DNA from 2 places in the Shewanella sp. SM95 genome. Region 1 is predicted to be linked to the other one. Evidence: riboswitches for the same ligand, from Rfam matches in the RefSeq annotation. Region 1 holds a riboswitch; the other holds the start of a gene.
The links. Region 1 has a riboswitch for cobalamin ahead of L5M29_RS18850 (TonB-dependent receptor). Riboswitches for the same ligand answer to the same signal wherever they lie in the genome.
Positions count from the first base shown of each region.

Region 2: another riboswitch for cobalamin. It lies ahead of L5M29_RS17940 (ABC transporter ATP-binding protein); the one in region 1 lies ahead of L5M29_RS18850 (TonB-dependent receptor).

Region 1 covers NZ_JAKKSE010000021.1:43,631-47,850, forward strand. Annotated here, with positions in the region: gene L5M29_RS18850 (TonB-dependent receptor) at 132-2,093, opposite strand; cobalamin riboswitch at 2,202-2,435, opposite strand; gene L5M29_RS18855 (hypothetical protein) at 2,570-4,012, opposite strand.
Region 2 covers NZ_JAKKSE010000019.1:6,845-11,064, forward strand. Annotated here, with positions in the region: gene metH (methionine synthase) at 1-1,004, opposite strand, end outside; gene L5M29_RS17935 (histidine phosphatase family protein) at 1,274-1,999, shown strand; cobalamin riboswitch at 2,221-2,397, shown strand; gene L5M29_RS17940 (ABC transporter ATP-binding protein) at 2,497-3,372, shown strand; gene L5M29_RS17945 (FecCD family ABC transporter permease) at 3,369-4,220, shown strand, end outside.

The DNA of each region.
Region 1 (4,220 bases):
CGACAATTAAACCACTCTACTAAAACGATATTCAAGACTATACCTATTTTAAGATTTATTCTTTGAACTCAGCGTAAAAAATAAAAAGCCAGACTGAGTCTGGCTTTGTTAGTTAGATAGCTCATTAATATTTAGAAGCGGTAGCCCACAGTGAAACGAATATCGCGACCTCGACCAGAATAGTAACTATCCCCCCAATCGCCACCGTAATAACCTGCGCTAACATAATCTTTATCGAATACATTATCGATACGCAGACTGGCAAGCCAAGCATCACGATTATAATTCAAGGCTAAATTACCAAGCACGTAACTTGCTAGCTTATCACCTTGATTAGCGTTATCGCCTTCGATAAAACGATCCCCCGTGTAGATAGCTTCGGCAAATACTTGGAAATGCTCAGCAAAATCCATGCTGACATAACCGCGTCCCGTGTGTTTTGCCACCCAAGACAGCTCTTTGCCATCGTTAGCACCATCGGTAAATTCGGCGTCGGTGTAGTTATATTCCAGCCCGAGTTGCAGCGCTTTAGTCACCTGCCAATCCCAATCGGCACCCGCGCCATAACGACGAGAAGCGTCGGCATTAACGTTTGCGCCGTTGAAATTTCCACCTATGGGTTTAACTGCACTCGAGTCATAAACAATTTCATCCTCTAAATCGAGACGATATAGGCTGACTCGCAGGGTTTGACTAGCGACAGCCCAATCCCAACCCGCCTCATAGGAACGGCCTGTTTGCGGCTTTAAGCCAAATACGCCCGGCGATGTATAAGCTTGCTCATCCACTTTGGCAAAACGGAAGTTATCATCAGCGCGCACATAGAGTCTGTGCTCCGCAGTTGGGCGGTAATTTAAACCCAGTTCGAATGCGTGGGCATTTTCGTCTAAATCCATGCCATTAGGATAGACATTGCCATCGACTAACTCGTCGGTCACCCGCGCATAACGGCCACCCACAACGTAACTTAAAGTATGGCTTAAAGGCACTGTAGCTTGTAGATAGGCGCTTTGCATTTGCTGCACATTACTGCGCGCCATAGTGTCAAAATCAGCCTTGCCACGGCTGATGTCTAAACCTGTGACTAGGCTTAGCTCGCCTTGACGCGTGCTGTAATTCGCTAACGCTTTAGGGCTAAACATTAACAGTGAGCGTGTGTTATGGCTGTTCGCCCCCCAATTAAGAGAAGACACTAAGGTATCGCTGTAATCTAAATCCGCCGCCAGCGCCCAGTTTTGATTAAGCTGATGCTGGTAACCCGTTCGCGCCGCAGTGGTCATCTCGTGGGCATACTCTACCTTATTTGATGAAGCACGGGGATCGTCTTTAAATTGCTTTTCAGTAAGCGAGCCCGGATTTTCACGATCGTTATCGTAGTAGCTGGTTTCAACAAAGAACGAGTCTGTGGCTGTTTTATATTGAATGCGGCCAAGAATAGAGCCGGTTTCGTTGGCATTATGCTGGCGATAGTTGTCACCTTGGTTATAACTACCTGTGAAAAAGTAACGCCAATCTTTGTTGATCGCGCCAGACACATCACCACGACCTTCATAGGTATCAAAGCTACCGCCAGATAACTGTACGCTACCACCTGTATTTTCAGGGGATTTAGTGACAATATTGATCACGCCACCTACCGCTTGATCGCCATAAAGCACACCCGCACTACCCGATAAAATTTCAATACGATCCACTTGATTAAGCGGAATGGCATTAAGGCTAGGCGCTGCGATATCGATATTATTGAGACGACGACCATCAAGTAAAATCAGCGTGTTATTAACGGCAGTGCTGGCGCTAAAACCACGCATAGCAAAGCTAGTTCCAATATTGTTATCCGAAATTTGAATACCGCTTTGACCACGTAAGACGTCGGTCAAATTAGTCGCGCCACTCATTTCAATCGCCGCGGCATCAATCACATTCACATTGGCGGCAATATTTAACGGGGTCTTATCAGAGCGGCCGATCACGACAAGATGCTCGTCGACTTTAGCTGTGCTGGTATCGTCAGCCGCCATAACGGGCGCGATAATTGAAAAACTGCATAGGCTGCCGATCAGCAGCGCGATTTTTGTTGGATTTGTTCCCATTTTACCTTTAACTCCTGCAAGGAAAACGGGGCATTGACGCCACGATACCGTTAATTCAGTCGTAAATACTGACGGTGATTATCGCATTTTGAGATCTGCCCACCGAAATCTCAAAAACACCTTTAGGGCCGGTCTCCGGACTTAGGCTATGTTAATCCATTAAAGTTGGATTAACGCGAGACTGACCTTTCACATTCTGACTTTCGGGTTCTGTCTTGAACACACCAATCAAACGCGGTCGTCTCTCACCTTTTACCGTTGCGGGGGCAGTGCCAGAATTTCACTGGCTTCCCGATTATCTCACGGCTTTCGCACGCAAGCACCACAGAAGGTTGACTCAAAATTAGGTTCAAAGGGCGTACAACCTGTTAACGCCCAACAAGGCTCAGAGCATATCAGACCTGAGCGCGCGCATTATAGACGTCTATACGGATGAAAGTCCATTAATCTCAAGTTAGCGAGAAAACTCACATGAGCTAGAAAACACCATCCCAGTTTTTTGCCGCAGGTTTTGGTCTGTCTTTGCTCAAAATCACCTGACGCTGCTTAGAGGTTTCACATTGGGCAACGGGGGTAAAATCCAGCGGTTTAATCACTAACGAGTCAGCAGGTTGCACTGGCGACTTGTCGAACATTGGCAAATTCATCGACCAAGAGACCAGTTCCCCCTTTTCGCTGATGCCAACATAACCGTCATTTGCGCCATCTAACCAAGTAAGGCGCGGAATACGTGCAATCAACTTCTCCACATTTTCACGGTTGGCGCGATAACCAACAGGCACCACTTTGCCATCGGGACGTGTAAACACAAAGGAGGCAGGCCCTTGGGTAATGATGCTGCCTTCCTGCCAATATTTATCAAGAATCTCTTGGGCATAATGAAACCCAAACATATGAGCGTAATCAGTATCGTCGGCCACTATTTGCGGCACGGCCTTATCCTGCAGTAATAAAAAGCCTGAGCCAATGCTGATAATCTCTTTTACCCCTGTGATATCGGTTTTTTTAATCCAATCGATACCACAGTTAATCCCATCGCCCCAAAAATGTGCATCCCCCGTAGGGCTTAAAATCGCAAAGGCACAATTGTTTGCCGTCATACTCGCCACATCCTTTAAGGCGCTGCGGATCGAGTAAGCATCACTGCGCCAGCCCCAACTCACCACAGTGCCGTCCTTTTTCAAGGCGGCATAGGTGTGTTGAAAATATTCGATCTTCGCTACATCCGTAAGCTGCGGGAGTAACTTTTTCATATTGGTCGACTCTTCAACCTGCCCCCAAATCACCGCGCTACCTTCTTTTTTGAGGGCGACAAAACTGCGTCCTCTGGCGAAGATATCAACAACATCAACTAATTGATCCTGCACATGTAAGCTATTGCCGCCGTAGGGGCCATAACCCCAAGTATGCACCTTGCCATTGGCATCAAGGGCGGCAATGGCCTCTTGATTGGCGAACAATTTGGTAATATTGGTCATGCGGTTTTGTAGGGCTTTGTCGAGGCTATATTTCCCCGCATTGCCCCAGTACACCACAGTGCCATCTTGACGTAGCGCGGCAAACCCGTCCTTAACTGGGACGATTTGCTTAACTTGCTTAAGCTGCTCCGTCACCTCGCGGCTATCACCGCCAGCATAACTGTCACCCCAAGTGATCACCTCACCAGATTGTGTTAACGCCGCAAAGGCCGAACTGTTGTTGACCACAGTCTCGACTGCGGGTAAATCACAGGGAATATGGCGATACTGTGGACTCGGATTTTCCTTAAGTTGGAGCAGTTTGCCGTTATCAAACTGTAGCAATGACTCGTTATTACTTTCCACAACGGCCATAGGTTGAGGATCGCTACAGCCAGAGATCTGCATGGCAACCATGCCCACGAGTAAAACCTTAGGCCAAGTGATTCGATGAGTGAGCATTACTTATTTCCTTATATTTGCTTGGAGATGTCATTCAATGTTGTGCAGCGGACAGAGCGAGAATGGATTTACCTAACATCGCCTAGTGTCAAAAATGGGCAGAATTCTAGCAGCTTGTTGATAAAAAGACGAAAATGCTCACAGTTTACTCTGCAAGTCCCCTCCACAGGCTAGCGCCTAACTGATGGCATGCTATTCTAAGCCCCCA
Region 2 (4,220 bases), on a different contig from region 1:
GCTTCGCGGATCACGCGGATATGTTCAGGGGTACTACCACAACAACCACCGATAATATTGAGCATGCCTTCGCGCGCCCAATCTTCAATCACGTTCGCCATGTCCTCTGGGGTTTCATCATAGCCGCCAAACTCGTTCGGCAGGCCCGCGTTCGGATGCGCCGACACATAACACTCACTGATGCGCGATAATTCTTCCACATACGGGCGCAGCTCTTTTGGTCCGAGCGCACAGTTAAGGCCGATAGATAAGGGCTTGATATGGCGCAGGGAATTATAAAAAGCTTCGGTGGTTTGGCCGGTAAGGGTGCGGCCAGAGGCATCGGTAATGGTGCCCGAGATCATGATAGGCAATCTGTCTTTAGAATGCTGACCAAATAAGTCATCAAACACCGATTCAATTGCAAACAGTGCGGCCTTGGCGTTTAAGGTATCGAAGATGGTCTCGACCATAATGATATCCGCGCCGCCTTCAATCAGCGCCTTAGTGGACTCTCGGTAAGCGCTCACTAACTCATCGAAGCTGACGTTGCGGTAGCCTGGGTCATTCACATCTGGGCTAATCGAACACGTACGGTTAGTGGGGCCTAACACACCAGCGACGTAACGTGGAATGCCTGTGGCAGCAAAGACTTCATCACAGGCTTCACGGGCGAGGCGCGCGCCGGCTAAGTTAATTTCGGCAGACAGCGACTGCATGTCGTAGTCAGCCATGGCAATAGTCGTAGCATTAAAGGTGTTGGTTTCAATGATGTCTGCACCGGCGTTTAAGTAGTCGGTGTGAATTTGTTTGATGATGTGGGGTTGCGACAACACCAATAAATCGTTGTTGCCTTTGACGTCAGTGTGCCAATCTTTAAAGCGTTCGCCGCGATAGTCCTCTTCTTCCAGCTTGTAGCCTTGGATCATAGTGCCCATGGCACCGTCTAAGATCAGAATGCGCTCTGCAAGCTGTTTGCGTATGTCTGCCAATATCTGGCCGGCTTTGGTAGAGGGTATCGTCATAAATAGTTACCTTAAATACAGCTAAGTTAAGTCCAAAAATCGGCCATTGTTATGCTAAGTGCATTTTATTGTCGTCTGCCGACATTTTTTGAATACTTGTTCTTAAAAATTTGTTTTGGACATTTAAACGTATAGACGTCCATAATACGCGACTTATGATTGTCAGGGCAAGATGAAAGTCAAAGGCATTAGGAGCGAGAATCGAGAATCTAGAATTTAAGCCCTCGGCTTGAGTTCCTAGCATCTAGTCCCTAACTAAAAAGGCATATATGAAACAAGTTCGATTGTTATTGTTGCGCCACGGTGAGTGTGAAGGCGGCGCTATTTTGCGGGGTCGTGTGGATGTGCCTTTGAGTAAAAAGGGTTGGCAACAAATGTCGGCAGCAGTTGAGTCACAGGCCAGCGTGTGTAGCGCGATTTATAGCTCGATTTCACGCCGCTGCGCCGATTTTGCCCACGCTTTTGCCGCCGAGCTGCATTCGACGGCGGCACTGATATCTGAGTCAAGGCCATTGCAGGCGCAGTGTTTGTCGGGTTTACAGGAAATTGATTTTGGTGATTGGGACGGTTGTCGGCTCGATGACCTGTATCAACAAGAGGGCGAACACTTAGCGGCGTATTGGCAAAACCCTTGGCAAAATCCGCCGCCCAATGGTGAAACTATGGCAAGTTTTGAGTCGCGGGTGAATGGGACGATTGACCAGATACTCGCCGCCGAGTTTGAACGATTGACCCTTGACTCACATAAAATGGGTAATGAAAACAGTGCCATTAATGAAACCACTGACAATATGCCAGCCACTCAAGTGTGGGTCGTGACCCACGGCGGGGTGATCCGTCACTTAATGGCGCGTGCCTTAGGGGTTGAACGGGCGGTGGGGTTTTATAGTCAACTCGATTTACCCGTGGCGGCCGTGGTGAGCATTAATGTGCTGCAAGATGAACAGGGTGCCTGCTATTGGCGTTTAGATTGGCCGAGTGGGCGCAGGTGTTGAGGCCTTATTTCACGACCTAGGAGTTATGGTGTAGGCGTGATCGTTTGGCGAGAATAAGCTGACATGAAAATATTCTGATTTAAACAGCATTGCCTAATGGGATAGATGTAGGATAATGCTTTTCCCTGACGTTTGAACGAGATAGCGTATTACATGCGCAATGAGTGATAACGTCGCAGAAATAGGTGTTGGGAATAGACTCTCTTTGTTCGAATCGCTCCGTTGTTTTAATTCACAGTGGCGTTGTTAACAAAGAGCATATCAACCCAAACATAATAGGGAATCGGGGAGCTGCTCGTCAGTCAGCCCGAACTGTGCCCGCAACTGTGAGTAGTGAAAAAGATCTCGAATCTTCTTCCCTACAAGTCAGGAGACCTGCCTATTTCTGTTATCGCTGCGTGCAGCCTTAGTTCTCGAGCGGGTGACTCGAGGGAGCAGATGACAATATGCACAACCTTTTTTTATACAGGTTTGGACTTGATAGGAGCGCCGCTTAGGTGAAACTTTCCGCAATCCAAACTAACAGCCCCGTGAATGACACTAACCCGTCATTGAGCCCGTCAGTCGCGCTCAATGTGAGCCAGTTGAGCTGGTGTATCGATGGCAAAACCATTCTTTCCAATATTAACTTTACGCTGCCAACGGGGCAGATGCTGGGGCTGATTGGCCCTAACGGTGCGGGCAAGTCCAGTTTGCTGCGCTGTTTGTATCGGTTTGTTCGCCCGACTCAGGGCAAAATTACCCTTTTTGATCAAGATATTGAGCGCTTGTCGCCCAAGGCGTTTGCCTGTCGCGTCGCCGTAGTGCAGCAGGATACACCGCACTATTTTGACCTCACCACAGAGCAATTGGTCAGCATGGGCTTAACGCCCCACAAGGGCATGTTTGATACCAATTCGAGCTGTGATACTGAGCGTATTGCTAAGGCTTTAGAGAAAGTTGGCTTGAGCCATAAGATGCACCAACAATATGAGCACTTATCCGGCGGTGAAAAGCAACGCGCCTTGATTGCCCGCGCCATAGTGCAGCAGCCGCAACTTTTAATCCTCGATGAGCCAACGAACCACCTCGATGTGCGCTATCAAATTCAAATCCTCGAATTGGTGCGTAGTCTTGGGATTAGCGTGATTGCCTCAATTCATGATCTTAATTTAGCCAGTGCCCTGTGCGACAGTTTGTTGTTGATCCATAACGGGGAAGTCAGCGCTATGGGGACGCCAACCGAAGTATTAACCGAGGCGCGAATTGGCGATGTGTTTGGCGTGTGTGCTCAGGTATCGCCCCATCCACAACATAAAAAGCCCTTAATCAGCTATTTTTATGGTTACCACCATGTAGATCATGGCCTGAACGAGCGAGGCGAGGGTGGATGACTCAGGGGAGTAAACAATATTTCATCTCATATTTGGGGCGTATCGTGACACCGTTGACGAGACAACAACTGATGCTGCTCGTATTAGGTATCATCACTTTGATAACGCCTATTGCCGCGACGAGTTTTGGTGCGGCGAACATCAGTTTTACGGATGTTATTCAAGTATTTATCAATAAAGCGACGAACCTCACTCAAGCCAATGGCATGACTGAGCGCATTGTGATGGAGCTCAGGTTGCCGCGCATTTTACTGGCTTTTGTGGCGGGAGCGGGTTTGTCACTGGCGGGCAGTGTGTTGCAAACCGTGACTCGCAATCCGCTCGCCGATCCCTATTTGTTTGGCATTAGCTCTGGCGCGTCCTTTGGCGCTGTGGTGATGTTGACCTTATTCACTGGCTCTGGATTTTTTGATAATGCGGGCATGGCGGCACATTCTGGGCTTTTTAGCGGTTCGGGTGCCTTGTCTGGATTACTTTGGTTTAGCTTGCCCTTGGGCGCTTTTATTGGCGCGAGTTTGTCGGTGTTGATAGTGCTTGCTTTGTCAGGCTTAGGGCTCAATAGCCAAGTGGAGCGCATGCTGCTCTCTGGTGTGGCGACCTCCTTTATGTTCGGCGCATTAACGAGTCTGCTGCTGTATTTCGCCAGTCCGCAGGCGACAGCCTCTGTGCTGTTTTGGAGTTTAGGCAGTTTTGCAAAGGCCAGTTGGTCCTTGTTAGTACTGCCGACACTGGTGATTGGTGCGAGTTTATTCATTATTTTAGGCATGAAACGGCAGATCATGGCGTTGCAGGCGGGGGATGAAACGGCGCATACCTTAGGGGTGAATGTGCCTAAGCTGCGGCTCAAT